2 regions of the Hungatella sp. genome follow, and region 1 is predicted to be linked to the other one. Evidence: a T-box and tRNA genes for the amino acid it is inferred to sense, from the RefSeq annotation. Region 1 holds a T-box; the other holds one or more tRNA genes.
What was found. The T-box of region 1 lies ahead of pheS (phenylalanine--tRNA ligase subunit alpha). A T-box ahead of a tRNA ligase gene usually reads a tRNA of that ligase, here a tRNA-Phe.
Positions count from the first base shown of each region.

Region 2: it encodes a tRNA-Phe, which carries the amino acid that the T-box ahead of pheS (phenylalanine--tRNA ligase subunit alpha) is inferred to sense. The anticodon was not compared.

Region 1 covers NZ_JBKVCZ010000170.1:732-11,242, forward strand. Annotated here, with positions in the region: gene ACLTD4_RS30050 (LysR family transcriptional regulator) at 1-764, opposite strand, end outside; gene ACLTD4_RS30055 (ABC transporter ATP-binding protein) at 880-2,439, shown strand; gene ACLTD4_RS30060 (hypothetical protein) at 2,436-2,609, shown strand; gene ACLTD4_RS30065 (ABC transporter ATP-binding protein) at 2,611-4,356, shown strand; gene ACLTD4_RS30070 (hypothetical protein) at 4,387-5,019, shown strand; T-box leader at 5,114-5,352, shown strand; gene pheS (phenylalanine--tRNA ligase subunit alpha) at 5,555-6,574, shown strand; gene pheT (phenylalanine--tRNA ligase subunit beta) at 6,594-9,014, shown strand; gene eno (phosphopyruvate hydratase) at 9,107-10,345, shown strand; gene secG (preprotein translocase subunit SecG) at 10,426-10,511, shown strand, end outside.
Region 2 covers NZ_JBKVCZ010000015.1:45,187-55,697, forward strand. Annotated here, with positions in the region: gene trxA (thioredoxin) at 103-423, opposite strand; gene ACLTD4_RS07160 (cytochrome c biogenesis protein CcdA) at 438-1,841, opposite strand; gene ACLTD4_RS07165 (helix-turn-helix domain-containing protein) at 1,998-2,216, opposite strand; gene ACLTD4_RS07170 (DUF2975 domain-containing protein) at 2,227-2,673, opposite strand; gene ACLTD4_RS07175 (MupG family TIM beta-alpha barrel fold protein) at 2,871-3,941, opposite strand; gene ACLTD4_RS07180 (PTS transporter subunit EIIC) at 3,946-5,385, opposite strand; gene murQ (N-acetylmuramic acid 6-phosphate etherase) at 5,439-6,329, opposite strand; gene ACLTD4_RS07190 (MurR/RpiR family transcriptional regulator) at 6,331-7,188, opposite strand; tRNA gene ACLTD4_RS07195 (tRNA-Gly) at 7,471-7,542, opposite strand; tRNA gene ACLTD4_RS07200 (tRNA-Gly) at 7,625-7,695, opposite strand; tRNA gene ACLTD4_RS07205 (tRNA-Phe) at 7,741-7,813, opposite strand; gene ACLTD4_RS07210 (putative bifunctional diguanylate cyclase/phosphodiesterase) at 7,961-9,808, opposite strand; gene ACLTD4_RS07215 (DUF1848 domain-containing protein) at 9,830-10,511, opposite strand, start outside.

The DNA.
Region 1 (10,511 bases):
GTCAGGCCTTCGGCCGTTCTCATGCTGCTGATGGATTCCGGCACCAGGGCCACGCCTAAGCCGGCGCCAGCCCATTGGAGACACGTCCTGGCGTCGTCATTGCGGCAGAAGATATTAGGCGCCGCGCCGATATTCTGGAACGCCATGGATATGATGGCGTCAAAGCGCCGATAATAGATGAGAGGCTTTCCGGCAAGGTCCGTAAGGCGGATTGAGCCGCCTGGAATCGCGTCAAACCAGGAGGAAACTCCGACTGCCGTAAGCGGTTCTTCTGATCCGAAGACACAGTGAAAACCGTCGGTATTAAACGGTGTTCGAACCACGGCGCATTCGATGATACCGTTTTTCAGCTTTTCCAAAAGCTCGTAAGTGTTCCCTTCGGAGATTTCAAATCGAACATTGGGATGAAGGCGGCAGAAGCCCGGCAGGATGCTGTCCGCCAGAAAGCTGCCGGAGGAGGAGATCGTTCCCAGCTTTAAGATTCCCTTCGATGAGGAGGGAAAATTCTGGAGCTCATCAGCGGCCGTATCCATCATGGACAGGATATCCTTAGCACGGGAATAGAGATAGGAACCGGCCTCGGTAAGCTCGGCCTTCCTTGCCCCGCGGGTCAGAAGACGGACGCCTAAGTCCTCCTCCAGCATCATGATCTGCTTGCTGAGCGGCGGCTGGGACAGCCCCAGCTTTTTTGCTGCCGCCGTAAAACTGCCCGTTTCCGCAATCACTGTAAAATAATAGAGCTGCCTTGAATTCATCTGTCCCATGGAATACACCTCTTTAATAATTATTTTCTGCAATAGATACTTGTAATATTATACCAGAATGCTATAATATTACAATGAATTATTCTAAAAACATATGAATCCGGAGGAAGGATAAATGAAAAAACTCCTGAAATACTTAAAGGAATACCGGCTGGAAAGCTTCTTAGGGCCGTTATTTAAGCTTCTGGAGGCCAGTTTTGAGCTGATGGTACCTCTCGTGATGGCGAAAGTAATCGATGTTGGAATTAAGACACAGGACCTCCTCTATATTTTAAAAATGGGCGGAATTCTGGTGCTTCTTGGAGTTGTGGGGCTGGTCTGTTCCATCACAGCCCAGTATTTTGCGGCAAAGGCGGCCGCGGGATTCGGTACGGCGCTGCGAAATGACCTGTTTTCCCACATTGGCAGCCTCTCCTATGCGGAACTCGATAAGGCGGGGACAGCCACGCTAATCACCCGCATGACGAGTGATGCAAACCAGGTACAGTCAGGGGTTAACTTATTTTTACGCCTCTTTTTGAGATCTCCTTTCATCGTGTTCGGAGCCATGGCCATGGCCTTTACCATTGATGTGAAGGCGGCTTTGATTTTTGTCATTGTCATACCGGTGCTGTCCGTAATTGTATTTGGCATCATGTTAATCAGCATGCCTCTCTATAAAAAGGTTCAGCGGCAGCTGGACCGCGTGCTCCTGACCGCCAGGGAAAATCTTAGCGGTGTCCGCGTGATCCGGGCCTTTAACCGGCAGGAGGATGAAGGCCGCCGGTTTGATGAGGAAAACGGTAAGCTGGTGAAAATCCAGGTGTTTGTCGGGAAGATTTCTTCCCTGTTAAATCCTCTTACCTATGTGATTATCAACCTGGGCATCATTGTGCTCATACAGACCGGAGCGAAGGAAGTGAACCGCGGGATTATCACCCAGGGCGAGGTGGTGGCTCTGGTAAACTACATGTCCCAGATTCTGGTGGAGCTGGTGAAGCTGGCCAATCTAATCATCACCATTTCCAAAGCGCTGGCCTGCGCGAACCGGATCAGTGCCGTGTTCGAGCAGAAGCCGGGAATCACGGAGAAGAACCATACGTGTCTGGAAGCCTGCGAAGGCGCTCCGGCGGTAGAATTTAAAGATATGACATTTACCTATGACGGAGCGAGGGAACCGGCCTTAAGCAACATCTCATTTTCCGTGACGAGAGGGCAGACCGTGGGTATCATCGGCGGTACAGGATCGGGTAAATCGACGCTTGTCAATCTGATTCCCCGTTTCTATGATGCGACGGAGGGCGGGGTATCGGTGGACGGCCACGATGTCAGGGAGTATCCGCTGGATCAGCTGCGCGGCAAGACGGGGATCGTTCCGCAGAAGGCGGTGTTATTCCACGGGACACTGCGGGAGAACATGCAGTGGGGAAAGAAAAACGCCACAGACGACGAGATCTATGAGGCGCTTAAGACGGCTCAGGCCCTTGAATTCGTGGAAGAAAAGGACGAGGGACTGGAGCTCTATATCCAGGCCGGCGGCAAGAACCTGTCCGGCGGGCAGAGACAACGTCTCACGATTGCCAGGGCGCTGGTCAGAAAACCGGAGATCCTGATCATGGAGACAGTGCATCTGCCCTGGATTTTGCTACGGATGCCAGGCTTCGGAAGGCCATTAAGGAGAGGACGCAGGATATGACTGTCTTCATTGTATCCCAGCGCGCAACCACGATCCGGAACGCGGATCAGATTGTCGTCCTGGATGACGGCGCCATGGTGGGATGCGGAACCCATAAGGAGCTGTTTGAAAACTGTGAGATTTACCGGGAAATCTGTCTGTCCCAGCTTTCGAAGGAGGAGGTGCAGTAGGATGAATATGAAAAAGCATAAAACGACCATACGGCGGATTCTCTCCAGCATCAGCCGGTATAAATGGGGCGTCCTGGCTTCGCTGGCCTGTGCATTGATCACGGTGGTCCTGACTCTCTATGTGCCGATTTTGACCGGTAAAGCCATTGACTGCATTCTTGCACCGGGAAGTGTGGATTTTGCCGTTATGGGCGGAATTCTCATGAAAATTGGCGTCATTATCCTGATTACCGCGGTGTCACAGTGGCTTATGAGCCATATCAACAATATCATTACGTACCGTGTGGTGAAGGATATCCGGGTCCGGGCGTTTGCAAAGGTGGAAAGCCTGCCGCTCAAATACATCGATTCCCATTCCCACGGCGATATCATCAGCCGCCTGATTGCCGATATCGACCAGTTTTCCGATGGACTTTTGATGGGATTTACGCAGCTGTTTACGGGTATCCTTACGATTTTAGGAACCCTCATTTTCATGTTTACAATCAATCCGGCCATAGCGGTTGTCGTGATTTTGGTTACCCCGGTCTCTCTGTTTGTGGCAAGCTTTATTGCAAAGCGGACTTACACCATGTTCCGGAAACAGTCGCAGACGAGGGGCGAACTCACCTCCCTTGTGGAAGAAATGCTCGGCAGCCAGAAGGTGGTTTTAGCATTTGGCTACGAGGAAGAGACCCAGTCTCAGTTCGAGGAAATCAACGAGCGTCTGCGGGTATGGGGACTTAAGGCTACATTTTTTTCTTCCATTACCAATCCGGCTACCCGGTTCGTCAACAGCCTGGTGTACGCCAGCGTGGGAATTGCAGGTGCGTTTGCGGCTATTTCCGGCTATTTGTCGGTGGGGCAGCTCTCCAGCTTTTTAAGCTATGCAAACCAGTATACGAAGCCGTTTAATGAGATTTCCGGCGTGGTGACGGAGCTTCAGAACGCATTGGCCTCGGCGGCCCGCGTCTTTGAACTGATCGATGAGGAACCACAGATTCCGGATGCGCCGGATGCAGCTGTCCTGTCGGAGGTAAAGGGGGAAGTGTCTCTGAGCGATGTGAATTTCTCTTATGATCCCGAAATACCGCTGATCGAGAATATGAATCTCGAAGTAAAACCGGGGCAGCGTGTCGCCATTGTGGGGCCGACCGGATGCGGAAAGATTACGGTCATCTATCTGCTCATGCGTTTCTACGATGTAGATTCCGGCTCGATTCAAGTGGATGGAAACGATGTGCGGGAGATTACGAGAAAAAGCTTAAGAACAAGTTACGGCATGGTCCTTCAGGAAACATGGTTGAAATCCGGTACGATTCGTGATAATATCGCATATGGAAGGCCGGAAGCGACGGACGAGGAAGTGGTCATAGCGGCAAAGGAGGCTCATGCCCACAGCTTCATCAAACGAATGAAGGATGGGTACGACACGGTTATCTCTGAGGACGGAAGCAACTTGTCCCAGGGACAGAAGCAGCTCCTGTGCATTGCGCGCGTGATGCTGTGTCTGCCGCCCATGCTGATTCTTGACGAGGCTACGTCTTCCATTGATACGAGAACTGAGATACGGATTCAGAAGGCATTTTCCAAGATGATGGAAGGCAGGACCAGCTTTATCGTGGCCCACCGTCTCTCCACCATACGGGAAGCAGACATGATTCTGGTCATGCGGGACGGCCATATTATCGAGCAGGGGACTCATGAGAGCCTGCTTGAGAAGAATGGTTTCTATGCGGAACTGTACAACAGCCAGTTCGCTGTATGACCGGATATAACAGGACAGGTGATGAGACAAATGAGAAAAACAGGATATTATACCGCTTTTATCGGACTTTTCATGGCGGCCGCGCTTACGGTGACCGCCTGCGGTGCTTCAGCGAAAGCACCGGATGTGAGCAGCGTCGTCGGCGGATCAGAGACGGCTGCTGACAGCGCCGTGGGATTTCAAAAGATTGACACGGCGGATAAGGGGAACTCCGGGGATACAGCTGCCGCGGGCAGCGGGGCCGGGCAGGCACAGCCCATAACAGGTGCGGCGCCGGCAGACGGAGAGGTGCTTTCCGGCATACCGATCGATACGGAGAAGTCGGAAGCGGTCTCCATTTACTATGGCTCTGTGTGTTATTCGTTCTTCAGTGAGGATAAAGACAGGATTAAAGCGGTGGCCGACTTATTTACAGGCTTCTCCTTAGAGGAGGTCCCGAACGGTCAGCTGGACGAGGCAACCACGTACCAGATATATTTTTCGACGGATACAGAACAGATTGCGGCCATAAACGTGGATAAGAGCGGGATGTTCTATATTCCGGAGGAGAAGAAGTTCTATAAAGTGAAGGCGGGAACCTTCCGCTTTGATACGCTGGATGAGATTTATAAGGACAGTATGTATGCGGATGGGTTTGATGAGAATCAGTGTTTGATTCAATAGAAGGAGCGGTGTATGAAATAAAATTCAGGCGAAAAATCCGCAAACCACTTGACATTTCCTGCTGCAATGGATAAAATGAATTCAGTTTTATCAGATAAATGCAATGAAGGTGTCAGTAGAACCTTATTTTCTTTCAGAGAGAGGGAGTCACCGGCTGTAAGCCCCCTCAAGTTCAGATAAGCGTTTGAATTTCCCACTGAAGCAGCATGGCAGAAACCGTCCTACGAAGACGGCGGGTAGGTCATGACGTTCATACACGTTACGTATGCCGAGTGCCTGCACGTTCTGTGCGGGAATCAGGGTGGTACCGCGAACTTCAGCTTCGTCCCTAACCAGGGGCGGAGCTTTTTTTTGTAATAGAAAGGTGTTCCTGTTACAAAAAAAGCCCACCGGGCAGGACCGTGTGCCCCGCTTTATCGGGTATGCGCACTCCGCGCTGAGAAAGTATGGCCGCCAAAGCAACCGTGCTCCGGCGCGCGAGTCAGGCTTAACCAACTCTATGTATAAGAAAAAATGATAAAAGAAGGAGAGCATGATGAAAGACCAATTAGAAAAAATCAAGGAAGATGCATTGAAGCAGATCGAAGCGTCGGACGCGCTGGAAAAGCTGAATGAAATCAGGGTCGCTTATTTAGGGAAAAAGGGCGAACTGACCAGCGTGCTGAAGAGCATGAAGGACGTTCCGCCGGAGGAGAGACCGAAGGTAGGCCAGATGGTCAACGACGCCCGCGCCATCATCGAAAACAGGCTGGAGGAGGCCAAGGCGTCTCTGGCAAAGAAGGCGAGAGAAGAGCAGATAAGAAGAGAGACCATCGACGTGACCCTTCCTGCAAAGAGAAACAATGTAGGCCACAGCCATCCGAACACCATCGCGCTGGAAGAAGTGGAGCGCATCTTCGTCGGCATGGGCTACGAAGTGGTGGAAGGCCCGGAAGTGGAGTATGATTTATATAATTTCGAAAAACTGAACATTCCGAAGAACCATCCGGCCAGAGACGAGCAGGATACCTTCTATATTAACGAATCCATCGTTTTGAGAAGCCAGACATCCCCGGTACAGGTCCGCACCATGGAGCAGGGCAAGCTGCCGATCCGTATGATCGCCCCGGGACGCGTATTCCGTTCCGATGAGGTGGATGCGACCCATTCCCCATCCTTCCATCAGATTGAAGGCCTGGTGATCGACAAGAACATTACGTTTGCCGATTTAAAGGGAACGCTGGCAGATTTTGCAAAGGAACTGTTCGGACCGGAGACAAAAGTAAAATTCCGTCCACATCATTTCCCATTCACAGAGCCGAGCGCCGAGGTGGATGTAACCTGCTTTAAATGCGGCGGCAGCGGCTGTCGGTTCTGTAAGGGCTCCGGCTGGATCGAGATCTTAGGATGCGGCATGGTGCATCCCAACGTTCTCCGCATGAGCGGCATTGACCCGGACGAGTATTCCGGCTTCGCCTTCGGTGTCGGCCTTGAGCGTATCGCACTTTTGAAGTACGAGATCGATGATATGAGACTGTTATATGAAAATGACATTCGGTTCTTAAGACAGTTCTAGGGAAAGGAAGGGAAAAAAGATGAATACACCATTATCATGGATTAAAGCATATGTTCCGGACTTAGATGTCAGCGACCAGGAATATACAGATGCGATGACATTAAGCGGAACGAAAGTAGAAGGCTTTGAACGCCTCGACAAAAACCTGGAGAAGATCGTAGTCGGCAGGATTGACCGGATCGAACGCCATCCGGATGCGGACAAACTGATCATCTGCCAGGTGAATATCGGCGCGGAGACCATTCAGATCGTGACCGGCGCACCAAATGTTAAGGAAGGCGATAAGGTTCCGGTGGTTTTGGACGGCGGAAAGGTAGCGGGAGGCCATGACGGCGGCCCTCTTCCAGAGAACGGCGTGGCGATTAAAAAGGGCAAGCTTCGCGGTATTGAGTCAAACGGCATGCTTTGCTCCATCGAGGAACTGGGTTCCTCTAAAGAAATGTATCCGAATGCTCCGGAGAGCGGCATCTACATCCTTCCTGCAGACACAGAGGAAGGCGCAGATGCAATCGAGGTGCTGGGCCTGCGTGACACCGTATTCGAGTATGAAATTACCTCCAACCGTGTGGACTGCTACAGCGTAATCGGCATTGCCAGAGAGGCAGCGGCTACCTTTGACAAGCCATTCCATCCTCCGGTTGTTACGGCCACTGGAAACGACGAGGACATCAACAGCTATTTAAAGGTATCCGTGGAAGACAGCCATCTCTGCCCGCGTTACTGTGCGAGAATGGTGAAAAATATCAGGCTCGCTCCGTCACCATCCTGGATGCAGAGACGTCTGGCCGCCTGTGGAATCCGCCCGATCAACAATATCGTGGATATCACCAACTACGTAATGGAAGAATACGGCCAGCCCATGCACGCGTTCGATTATGACCTGCTGGCAGGCCATGAGATTATTGTCAAATGTGCAAAGGACGGCGACGTATTCCAGACCCTGGATGGTCAGGAGAGAAAGCTGGACAGCACGATTCTGATGATCAACGACGGGGAAAAGGAAGTCGGCATCGCAGGTATCATGGGCGGTGAAAACTCCAAGATCACCGATGATGTGAAGAACATGGTATTTGAATCCGCATGCTTCGACGGCACCAACATCCGTCTCTCCGCAAAGAAGGTCGGACTCCGTACCGACGCTTCCGGAAAATACGAAAAGGGTCTTGATCCCAACAACGCCGAGGAGGCGGTAAACCGCGCCTGCCAGCTGATCGAGGAGCTGGGCGCCGGTGAGGTCGTTGGCGGCATGATCGACATCTATCCGGAAAAGAAAACGGAAAAGAGAATTCCATTTGAGCCGGAGAAGATGAACCGGCTTCTGGGAACGGATGTCTCCGAAGAAACCATGCTGGGCTACTTTAAGAAGCTGGATCTGGGATATGACGCCGATAGGCGTGAGATTATCGTTCCAACCTTCCGTCAGGATTTAAACTGCATGGCCGACATGGCAGAAGAAGTGGCCAGATATTACGGCTATGACAAGATCCCGGTGACGCTTCCGTCAGGAGAGGCCACGACCGGAAAATTATCGTATAAGCTGCGTGTGGAAGAGGTGGCCAGAGAGGTTGCGGAGTTCTGCGGATTCTCCCAGGGCATGACGTATTCCTTCGAGAGCCCGAAGGTATTTGACAGACTGAAGCTTCCGGAGGACAGCCCGCTTCGTAAGACGGTGGGAATCTTAAATCCGCTGGGCGAGGATTTCAGCATCATGAGAACCTCTCCGCTGCACGGTATGTTGAACTCCTTATCGACAAACTACAACCGCAGAAATAAAAATGTCCGTTTATACGAACTGGCAAATATTTATCTTCCGAAGTCTCTTCCGCTGACAGAACTGCCTGACGAGCGGATGCAGTTTACACTGGGAATGTACGGCGACGGTGATTTCTATGACATGAAGGGCGTGGTTGAGGAATTCTTCGACAAAGCCGGTATGCACAAGAAACCGCACTATTCTCCGGAGGACAAAAAGAGCTTCCTTCATCCGGGCAGACAGGCCGATATCGTCTACGACGGAGTTACGGTAGGCTATTTAGGCGAGATTCATCCGGATGTGGCGGATAACTATAAAATCGGTGAGAGAACGTATGTGGCTGTGATCGATATGCCGTCTATGATTCCGTTCACCACATTCGACCGCAAGTATACAGGCATCGCGAAGTATCCGGCTGTATCCAGAGATATCAGCATGGTGGTGCCGAAGGACGTGCTGGTGGGTCAGATCGAAGACGTGATTGAGCAGCGCGGCGGAAAGCTTCTCGAGAGCTACCAGCTGTTCGACATCTACGAGGGCGCTCAGATCCTCGCAGGCTTTAAGTCTGTGGCCTACTCCATCACCTTCCGTGCGAAGGACCACACGCTGGAGGACAAGGAAGTCGGCGCGGTCATGAATAAAATATTAAATGGTCTGCAGGCGCTTGGAATTGAACTGAGAGCATAAACGATCGTATATTCTTGCATCACCGGGTATAAAGTGCCGGAGTTGTGTTCATCCTTACAGAAAATGGATTGTTTTGTAAGGAGGAATACGTTATGGCGGAAGGACTTGAAATTATAGAGGTGACCGGGCGCAGAATGCTGGACTCAGAGGGATTGCCGGCCGTGGAGGCGGAAGTGGAGCTGGAAAACGGCGCCCGGGGCCGCGCCATGGTAGCGCTCTGCGAGGACAGCGAAGACACGGACCGGGTCATGGAGATACTGTCGGAATGTGTACTGTTTGAGGACGCGTCAGACCAGAGAGGCATTGACAAGCTGCTGGAGGAGGGCGCTTCTTCCTGCGGAATCAGGAAATGCGGCGGTTTCTTAACTGCGGTATCCATGGCGGTTTCCAGGGCAGCGGCGGCCGGCCTGGGGATGCCGCTTTACCGGTATCTGGGCGGAACGGCGCCTGGACGCCTCCCGGTCCCCATGATGACGATGATCAGCGGCGGGAGATACGGAAGGAACAACTCACTCGATCTGGAATCCTATATGGTAGTCCCTGTGGGCGCCGCCTCCTTTGGCGAAGGCGCCGAAAAATGCATGGAGGTATACCAGGCATTAAAACGGCTTCTCACCATCTCGGGATATCAGACCGGGGTGGGAGACGACGGCGGTTTTGTACCGGATTTGAGAAATTCGGAGGAGGCTCTGGAATATATCATGGAGGCCATGATGCTGTGCGGCTATGAGCCGGGGAAAGATATGTGTCTGGCCATCGGCGCAGGCGCGGAATCACTCTTCGATGAAGGTACCGGGTTCTATCAGTTTAAAGGGGAAAGCCGTATGACAGGCGTACCGGTCGAGCGGGACAGAAATGATATGATCGGTTTCTATATTCGTTTGCTGGACGGATATCCGGTCTGCGCCGTGTTCGACGGGCTGGCGGAGGCGGATGCCGGCGGATGGGGCATGCTGACCAAGATGCTGGGAAACCGGGCTGTATTTATCGGGCAGCACAAAAACCGGGAACCGGGCTGCTTAAAGCCGGGAGAAAGAGACTGGGCCTGCCTGGCAGACTGGGACGGTGTGGAGGAAAACGCAGCAGGCATTTCCATGTGTGGAGCAAAGAGTGTGACGGCGGCCATGGAGATGGCGGATCTGGCCAAAAGAAACGGGCTGAAATTAGCCGTGTCCCAGGGATACGGTGAGACGGAGGATCCGTACGCTGCCGACTTTGCCGCGGCTGTAAACGCAGACTGGATCAGGGCGGGCGCGCCGTGCCGGTCGGAGCGGACATCGAAATACAACGAGCTTCTGAGAATCGAAGAGTGGATGAAAGTAAGAATATAAAAATACAAAAAATGCAGTTGTATTTATGGAAAAAATATGATATGATTACCATGTTTGACTATAGGAGGTGGAAAAGGGACATGATCAGAACGATTTTATCAATCATATTTGTTATCATATGTATAGCATTATCTGCAATTATTTTGCTGCAGGAAGGAAAGACACA
Region 2 (10,511 bases), on a different contig from region 1:
GTACAAAAAACCGCCGGATAAGCGCCCGGCCCGGAATCTCTTCCGAACCGGACACTCAACCGGCGGTCCATAATCCATATTCTTAACGCAGTCCATTTTCGGCTATCTGGCCTTTTCCACCATATCCAGAACGGCCTTCTTGCTCTGCACGCCAACGCTGGTCGCTACAACCTTGCCGCCCTTGAATACAAGCAGGGTCGGGATACTCATAACGCGGTACTGTCCGGCTAAATCCGGCTGCTCATCGACATTTACCTTGCCAACCTTCAGTCCCGGATGATTCTCCTCCGCGATCTCATCAATAATCGGTGAAAACATCTTGCACGGTCCGCACCAGGTCGCCCAGAAATCGACGATCGCGATGTCACTGCTCTTTAATACTTCCTGATCAAAATTTTCCTGTGTAAATGTTACTACTGCCATAATATGGTTCCTCCTTATTCTGCGCTTTCTGAAAGCGCCTGTGTAATTATATTTTTCATAATGTCTTTTGTCAGCGCGCCGCTTGCATAGCCGATGACGCGTCCTTCACGGTCAATCATGAACGTGGTTGGAAATGCTGTTATATAGTATTGTAACAGAACATCACCCGTTGTGTCCATAAGTGCAGGATAAGAATATCCGTTATCCTCCATAAACTTTGTCACTTCTTCTATAGTTTTGTCATTATTGTTCGGATTATCCTTCGTTTTTGGATTTGCCACGCTTAAAATGACAAGATCCTCTGAATTCTCTCCGTATTCCTTATAAAGAGCCTCGATATCAGGCATCTCCTCGCGGCATGGCGGACACCAGGTCGCCCAGAAATTTAAAAATACGACTTTTCCCTTATAATCCGAGAGCTTATGTTCTTCTCCGTACTGATCCACCAGAGTGAAATCAGGCGCTTCCACACGGTCCGATGTATCCGGAAGACTGCTCTCTGTCTCGCCGGCAGCCGCGCTTTCAGTATTCTGTCCGTTATCCCCGCTCTGTCCCGCGCTCTGATCCGGATTCTGTCCGTTATCAGCCGGATTCTGCGTCTCGGTCTGCGGCGCCGTCTCTCTGCTATCAGGAGTACCGTCTCCGCTGCCGGAAGGCGCCTGGGACTCGGTCACGGTCTGGCCGCCCACGCCAAAGCTTGATAAGTATCCGGTAATTCCGTTCATCCAGCCGGTAAACATCATAACGCCCATGGCGATCATCAGCACGCCGCCGGCCTTTGTCGTGTACTTCACCACATTCTGATGCTTCTTAAAGAAATCGAGCACCGATCCGGTAAACAGTCCCACGGCCAGAAACGGAATGACGAAGCCCAACGTATAGACGCCGATCAGCAAAAATCCGGTCCCCTGGGAGGTTGCCGAGGAAGCCATCAAAAGAACGCTTGCAAGCGCAGGTCCCACACAGGGAGTCCATGCGAAGCTGAAGGTAAAGCCGAGCACTAATGCCAGGAGCGGGTTCATCGCCAGCTGATTCAGCCGGAAAGGAAGCCGGTGTTCCTGCCCCAGCACGGAGCTTCCGAACACACCCAGCTGGAATAATCCGAACAGGACGACGATAATGCCGCCGATCCGTGCGAACAGGGTTCTGTTGCTGCCAAAGAACCGGCCCGCTGCCGTAAATCCAAAGCCCAGCAGGAAAAATGCAAAGCTGACGCCGATTACGAAAAACAGCGTATTGATCATAACTTTTTTTCTCGAATACCGGACGCGTCCCTCTTCATCGACGGTCCTCGTTCCTCCTGCCAGATATCCGATGTAAAGCGGTACAAGTGGCAGCACGCAGGGTGAGAAAAAGCTTAAAAGTCCCTGAATAAATACTGTAATTGCCGGTATTCCGACTTCAACTGAAAATCCCATATCGCCTCCTGAAAGTGTTATTAACTGTAATTTTATTTGTTTCAGTTTGTACTGTTATTATAAAAGTTACAGTTAATATTGTCAAGTACTTTCGGAAACTTTTTTAATTATTTTTATATTTTTACAACGGCTCCCTAAGTCATGAGCGGCAGTGATTTACTCGGCCGGATCATCCGGAACGTATTCCAGAATGTCTCCCGGCTGGCAGTCCAGCGCCCTGCAGATCGCCTCCAGCGTGGTAAAACGGACGGCTTTCGCCTTATTATTCTTCAGAATGGATAAGTTGGCCATGGTGATATCCACTTCGCCCGCAAGCTCCGTCAATCCCTTTTTCCTCTTTGCCATCATGACATCAAGATTTACTACAATCGCCATTCTATCCCTCCTATATTGTCAAGTCGTTTTCCAGCTTGTACTGCACCGCCTTCTCAAACACCTGGCAGAGCACGATGGAAAAGAGTCCGGCAATGGCAAACACGATAATGATGACAGCCGTCGCCGGAGTGAGCGATACCGGCAGGCGGATGATGGAGAGAAGCGCAATCATGAAACTGCATTTGCCCATCTTTTTAAGCGAACCGGCATTTTCCATGACAAACGGATTATCCGTCAGGACAGTGAGAAACATCCTCCGCAGCTCCTTTATGATGAACAACGCCATCACGCCGGAAGCCATATAGATCACGCATTGAAACACATAGTATTTCCGGAAGCTCTCGATGTAATTCCCGAAAAAATAAAACAGCACCGGGATGGCCGCAGTCAGCACAATCCCGATATAAAACATGGCATCCAGCATATATTTTGTAAAACGAACCAGTTTCGTATTCATAACAGGCACTCCTTCTTTCCGTTTCCGCTGCCGCTTTGGCGACGGCTGTTTATGAGGAAAGTTTATCACAGGGCAGAGGGGAATTGCAACAGGAAATGCGGCAGGGAGTGTTTCATAGGACAAGCTTTCTTCGTAGAAATCAGAAATCAAAAAAATCAGGAAGAAATCCGTCAAACAAGATTTCTTCCTGATTCTCATCACTGTCCGTCAGCCGGGCAGAGATAAAATCCCATCCCTTCCCTGATATACGGTAGGTATTTTCTGTCCTTTACGGCCACCTGTCCGATCACATTCACGCGCGGATCGGAAGGCATGTCAACCCTGCAAATTTCAAGCTCTCCCATGTACCGCAAATACGCTTCATTGGCAATACATATCTTTCCCGCCAGCCTCTGGCCGGAAGGCTCTCCCGCTGTGTCTCCCGCAATGACCCGGTCCCTGCAGTTAAAACGGGATTCCTGGGATCGGATCACATATTCGCTGGAATCCGGCCGGTCATGATGGATTACCGCTCTCTCGAATTCATAACCAGGCAGTATATCCGCATGCAGGGCCACGTATCCTTTGCTCAGCGCAGCCAGCTGCGTCCATACCTCCTCCGTCACATCGTTGTCGCCCACCAGAACAATATCGGAATCCGCCTGGTACAGCTCCAGCATATGGAGAAGCACCTCATCCCTGGAAAACCGGTGTTCCTCCACCGTGGGAAGCCCTTCACAGAGAGGGCCGCGCAGCTCGGAATTCCCCGGAACAAATGCCATCGTGGTAAAGCCAAGGATTTTGAGCCTTTGATTCATCTCCTTTACACGGTCAAGTGACAAACCGGTATATGGTTTCGGGTAGTAATTGTGGCAGGCGGCAAAGCGGGTAAAATCTGCCCCTGCCGCCGCCCAGTTCTGAATATCTTCCTGTGAAATCGTAGAGGCGTTGAAAACGATATGAAATTTTTCCGAAAGCGCAACCGTTTCCTCTGCTGTAAATCCGAAGTCGAGACGGATATAGGTAATCCCCAGTGACAGCAGTTCATCGAAGGAGGCGCAGCCCAGCTTTTCTAAAGTAACCGGGCTGACATCGACAATCAGATTGATGCCTGCATCTCTGCACTGCTCCAAAAGCTTTCTGGCATCTCCTCTATAATCGATGCCCGTCTCCTCCGGGATGTGCATGGAGGTAAACGCGTATCTGATGCCGGCTTTCCGGGCTTTCCTGATTATCGCCTCGTTCTTTTCCACGCCATTGCTGAAATAGAGCGATATTCCTGTTTTCATAAATTTATTCCCCATAGACTTCGTTGATCCGCTTCTCATCCACACCAAAGAACCAGGTCAAAATGAAACCGCCGGCGTAAGCCGCAGCCATAGCGATAATATATGGAATCTGCTGTCCCGGCTTTACGATCAGCAGGCCGAACAGCCCCGATACCCCCTGGGATACGGTTCCCAAATGAAACAGCGCAGAGAGAACACCGCCGACACCGGCGCCTAAACAGGCGGTAATAAAGGACTTACCAAGCGGAAGCGTTACTGCATACATGAGCGGCTCGCCCACGCCCAGAATACCTACCGGGATCGAATCGCGGATATAGCCTTTCAGCTTTTTGTTCTTTGTCTTAAAGTAGAGAGCCAGACCTGCGCCTACCTGTCCGCCGCCCGCCATCATCAGGATAGGAAGAAGATAGTTGATGCCCTGCGTTGCGCCGGCCGGGTCATTTAACATGGCATGGATGGGCGTCAGCGCCTGATGAAGCCCGACTGCAACCAGCGGAAGGAAGCCTGCCGAAAGGATATATCCGCCCACAACACCGAGTTTTTCATATACAAATGTCAGCACAGTATAAATACCAGATGTCAGAGCCGCGCCGACCGGCTGTATGATCAGAAGGATCACAAGGCCGCCGATAATTAATACGAGCAGAGGACTGATAAACGTATCGATCAGATCAGGCATAATCTTACGGATGTGCTTCTCTAAGAATGCGAAAAATACGCCTGCGATCAGAGCGGCCAGCATACCGCCTGCTGCCGGGTTGAACACATTACCGGTGATCGGCAGAAGAATCTGCGCGTCGTTATATTTGGCTAAAAGCGGCATCGCAGTATTGGCGATACACATAGCGCCCGCAATTCCTCCCAGAGATGCGGAACCGCCGAATTCTCTTGCGGCGTTGTAGCCGACCAGGATTGGCAAATAGGCAAACAGAGCCCATCCCATGGTGCGGATGCATTCGTACCACCAAATTCCGCTGAGCGCGCCGCCTGTGGAAACATTAACAACATTGCTGATTCCGTTAATTAAACCTGCTGCGATGATGCCCGGAAGAAGCGCTACGAAAATATTGGCAATCTTCTTCAAAAAATTCTGGAGCGGTTTATCGTATTTGGCCTTCTGCGCGGCTTTATTTTCCTTAGCCAGATCCTCCACATTTCCGCCGGCGGAAGCCGGGGCGTCTGAGACTGCACCCTTGGGCAGCCCTGTCAGCTTGGAGAACTCCTCCAGCGCCTTATTAACCTTTCCCGGCCCCAGGATAATCTGAAGCGTTTCCGATTCCACGACGCCGAGCACGCCTTCCACTTTTTTAATTGCTTCGATATCTACAATGCTTAAATCTCTCACGCTGATGCGCAGACGGGTCATGCACGCGGCATTGCCCAGAATATTGTCTTTTCCGCCAAGCAGCGAGAGGAGCTTTTCACTCAATTCCCTGTAGTTCATATGGTCCCTCCTGTTTTAAAGATCAGACGTTCTGTCCGATCGTCAATTATGTGTTATAAAGCATTCCTTACATGACCGCCGGCCGCCTCCAGATGCGTCTTCGCTTCCTTTGCACCGCAGCCCAGCAGGATCATGACTATGGCCGTTTTAACATGACCGTCAGCCTCTGAAAGAGCGGCTTTCGCCTCTTCTCTCGTACAACCGGTGGCAGTCATGGTGATATTTTGAGCCCTTACAACCAGCTTCTCGTTAGTCTGCTGAACGTCCACCATGAGATTCTGATATACCTTTCCGAATCCCACCATACTGCCGGTTGATATCATATTCAGAATCATTTTCTGGGCGGTACCGGCCTTCAGTCTTGTAGAACCGGTCAGGACTTCCGGGCCTGTTACCGGCTCGATAGCAAGCTTCGCGGCCTTTCCTACTTCTGACTGCCGGTTGCATGCGATTGCGACCGTTTTGCATCCAACGGAATCAGCGTATGCGAGACCATGGATCACATAGGGGGTCCTTCCGCTTGCGGCGAGACCGATCACGATGTCATTTTTGTTGAGAGCCAAATCCCTTAACTCCTGTACACCCAGGGTCTCACTGTCCTCCGCGCCTTCCACCGCCTTTACGAACGCCCCTTCACCGCCGGCAATCAGACCAACTACCAGATCGGGAGACACTCCAAAGGTGGGCGGGCACTCAACGGCATCCAGAACTCCCAGCCTGCCGCTGGTTCCTGCTCCCATGTAAATGATTCTTCCGCCGCGATTTAAGCTTTCGGTCGCCCATTCGATCGCTGTGGCAATCTCCGGGATAACCTCTTTTACAGCTTTGACGACATTGCCGTCTTCCTCATTCATCACGGCCGCCAGTTCAGCAGGAGTCATCTGATCTAAATTCATGGTTCTATCATTTCTTGTCTCTGTTGTCAGCTTTGTCAAATCAAGCATTCTAATATTCCTCCAATGGTTTTTGAATGTGTGTTTTCGGAAAACTCCTCATGCAGCTCTCATAATGTTTATTTACATAGGCAACATAGAGGATATCTACCATGTTTAATTGTGAAATTCTGGACGACATGGCTCCGCTGCGCAGAATCAGTTCCGTAGCGGCCACGGCCAGCACGCAGTCCGCCTCGGCTGCCAGCTTGGAATCAGCGGCCCTCGTGAGCACGATAACTCTGGCGCCATTGGCTTTTGCAGCCTTGGCACAGGTGATCATCTCCTCCGTCAGTCCGGAATAGCTGATCACGATACCGAGATCGCCCCTTTTCATGGTTCTTGCGGCCAGCAGCTGAGCGTGCCAGTCGTCGCAGATATTACACAGTTTCTCCACACGTATCAATTTTAAATACAGGTCTCGTGCAACAAGTAAGGAGGAACCGAGTCCAAACAGCTGGATAATCCTGCTCTCTTCGATCATTTTGACGCAGGTGTCAATAATCTCCGGTTCTACCAGCTTTCTTGACGTCTCAAGAGACTCGATGTTTTTTCGTGTAACCTTTTGAATAATGTCCTCTGTCGACGGCGTGGGGATGATCTCCTGAACAGATATCTCCCTGCTGTCCTTAAACAGAGCATTTTCGTATACAAGCGCATGCTGGAAATCGCGGTATCCCGCGCAGCCCAGCTTTCTGCAGAGTCTGATAATGGTCGCCGGCGACGCATAGGCCAAATCTGCAAACTCGTGTATACTCTTTCCAATCACCATATCCGGATGATTTAAGATGATTGTTACTGCATTCTTTTCCGCTGCGCTTGCCTTGACCTGATAGTCTTTCAGACGCAGCAGCAATCCTTTTGCTGCCATATTTCCTACCTCTCCTTCATCATAGCATATGAAATAATTGTGTCAATTATACGGGGTTGTTATGAAATTTTATTGCATATTATGATTGGTTTTATGTGAGATTTCAATGGAAAGTTTCGGATTTTTAAGAAATGTAAAAGAGAATCCTGCTGGCAGACCACGCCTGCCGGGAGGACTTTTCGATATCACAGGAGGACTTTTTGATATCACAGACGACTTACTTATAAAACAAAAAGACCGGACTCCTGCAAAACTGCAGGCCTCCGGCCACCAAATAAAAAGAGCGCGAGACGGGGATCGAACCCGCGACCCCAACCTTGGCAAGGTTGTACTCCACCACTGAGCCACTCGCGCATAAACAATGAAACAAAGTATGAACTTTTTCGTAAAAGCATTATAACATACATCTCATGAAAATGCAACAGAAATTTTCTAAAGCGGGTGATGGGAATCGAACCCACGTATCTAGCTTGGAAGGCTAGTGTTCTACCATTGAACTACACCCGCAAAGGAAATTCCAAAAGCATTTCAAATGTACTCTCGCGAGCACAATGCCCAAAGTCGGAATCGAACCAACGACACGAGGATTTTCAGTCCTCTGCTCTACCAACTGAGCTATCTGGGCAGACATGCGATGTCCTGTGCGTAATCGGAATCAGTTTGAAGCAGCTGCTCCTCTCACTCACAACACGAATAAGTTTACAAGATTTCCCTGCATTTGTCAATATAAATTTCATTTATTTTCTCGAAATCATTTTCACGAAACCGCATATCACTGTTCTCCGTCGAGCACCTTTTCAAACTGATCCATCGGCATCGGCCTATAGAATGCGAAGCCCTGAATCAGATCACAGCCTACGGATTTTAAGAATTCGATCTGCTCCTGACGCTCCACGCCCTCGGCTACGGTGCTGATATTCAGCTCTTTCACCATGTCGATAATATATTTCAGGATCGTATGTTCCCGGTTCACATCCACGCTTACACGGAAAAATACTCCATCCAGCTTCAGCACATCGATAGGAAGATCTTTTAGAAGCCCCAGAGACGAGTAGCCGGTGCCAAAATCGTCGAGGGAGCACAGAAATCCGTAGTCGTGCAGCTCTCTCACCACCTGCAGCAGATACTCCTCGTGCTCAAAAGCGGCCGACTCCGTCAGTTCAATCTCCAGCAGCCCGTCAGGAATCCCGTACTGCTTCTTGATGCTGGCGTAGACCGGGATGAAATCCGGGTTATAAAACTGTATTTTAGACACATTGACGGAGACCGGCACCACAGCCAGCCCTTTCTCCATGCGTTCATGCAGCCATATACACACCTTTTCGAAGACGAAACGGTCCACTTTTCCAATAAAATGATTCTTTTCGAGCACCGGAATAAAGAGCCCAGGGGAGAGCAGGCCATTGCCCGGAACCGCCCATCTCACCAGCGCCTCCGCGCCTCTCACGGCACCATCCTCCACGCCCACCTTGGGCTGCATATAGACGACGAACTCCTCATTATCCAGACCTTCCTGCATGCGGTCCTTCACCTTCATCTCCGCGATCAGCTTCTGCCGGATCTCATCGCCGTAGAACGCATAGTGCTTTCCCGGTTTGTTCTTGACTTCCTTCTGGGCGAAATTGGCCCGGTTGACCATCATCACCGCCTCCGGCTCCTCAACCAGATCCTCCACGCAGCAGATTCCGCATGCAATGGTCATCATGTGGCGGTTCGACATGACAAGGGCAGAATTTAAGAACTCTTCATCCACCTGTTTCTGTGTCTCGAGCAGCTCCTCCCGGCTCTCATAGCGGCGCAGGAGTACAAACCGGTCCGCCACGTCGCGGCCCAGCAGTTCCTCTTCCTTCAGACGGCTCATGATGAGCCGCGCGTAGTCTTTCAGCAGCTCGTCCCCGTACGAGTAGCCGAATACGTCGTTTACATACTTGAAATTTTCGAAATCAATATAGAGAACCGCGAATCTGGCATCGGTTTTCCGTTCCAGTATACGGTTTACCTCGGAGTAAAACTTCTCCGTATGGTACGCCCCGGTCAGCTCATCTCTGGACGCCAAATCCTCCAGCTTTTCGTTTGTATCCTTTAATTGAAAGAATTTTCTTATGTAAAAATACATGGCAAAAGCAAAAGCGATGGCGCTGACCAGCGCAGTTGCCGAAATCATGCGCACTGTCCTTCCCGCCATATCGCTGGAATACTGCTCTATGGCAAAAACCGTGTTGTTAGCTATCTCAAACAGCCTCTCGCTGGAATCGATCAAAAGATCTGCACTCTCCCCCTGCCTCACAGCGTCGATCTCTTCCCTCACGGTCTCCCACTGCCCCTTCAGCAGATTTAAATTCACCTGGTACAGCTTGCAGTCGGTGGAGACCAGGCCATACACACCGCGGCCGGTCACCAGCTCGTCTAAGATATCATCCACATACCCGATCAGTTCATCGTCGGGGCGGCCGTTCGTCTCCAGCTTCACCACCCGCTGGGAAGCTCCCCTCACGATTCCCACATAATTTATCAGCTTCCCGTAGTCCCGAATATCCGAAATCCGCTCGATCGAGACCGCGCTGATCGCCACAAGCAGACCTAAAAGCAGCGGAAACAGTATTCTTAAATGTTTTTTCATTGGTATCCCCCTGATCAGGTTTTATTCTCCGGTCAGAATCCGGCTCGTCCTGCGCACCGTGATCCGGTCCCCTTCTTCCACCCTGCCGCAGAGCAGCGGTGAATCCACATCATACTCTTCCCTCCGCCTCATGACAGCGCCCTCACTGTCATTGGCGTAGCAGTATTTGCAGCCGCAAAGGCAGGTATCATACGCCCCCGTTTCCACGCTCTCCACACACCCGCATTCCGGCCTCTGGTTTTTATCTTTCTTCATACGAACCGGAACGCCCAGAATGCGTTCAATCATCGCCGGATCGACACAGCTTCCATGGCGGACTCCCACTTCGCTTAAATCCACGGTCTCCGCACAGCTTTCCACCGTCATGCCGTACTTCTCCGCCGTCTTTACGAACCTCTCACCCGTTCGTTTCATGGTCTCTTCATCCGGCAGCTCCAAAGGGATGCCCCTCATGTTGCGTTTCGTCTTCCCATAGCAGTCCAGGAAGCTGATGACCACCTTATCCGTACAGCCGCAGATTCCTTCTGCAATCGCTTCAAACGCACGGAAATGGTACTCCGCCGGGTATCTTTCATTAAAAAGCACCGGATCGTACCGCCACACCATGCGGTCCCGTCCGGCCGTTTCCGCAGTTTCGCGGAAGATACGGATCAGCTCGTGTTTGTCCGGAAGCCCCGGTTCTATGTCACGGCCGTATCCGGTC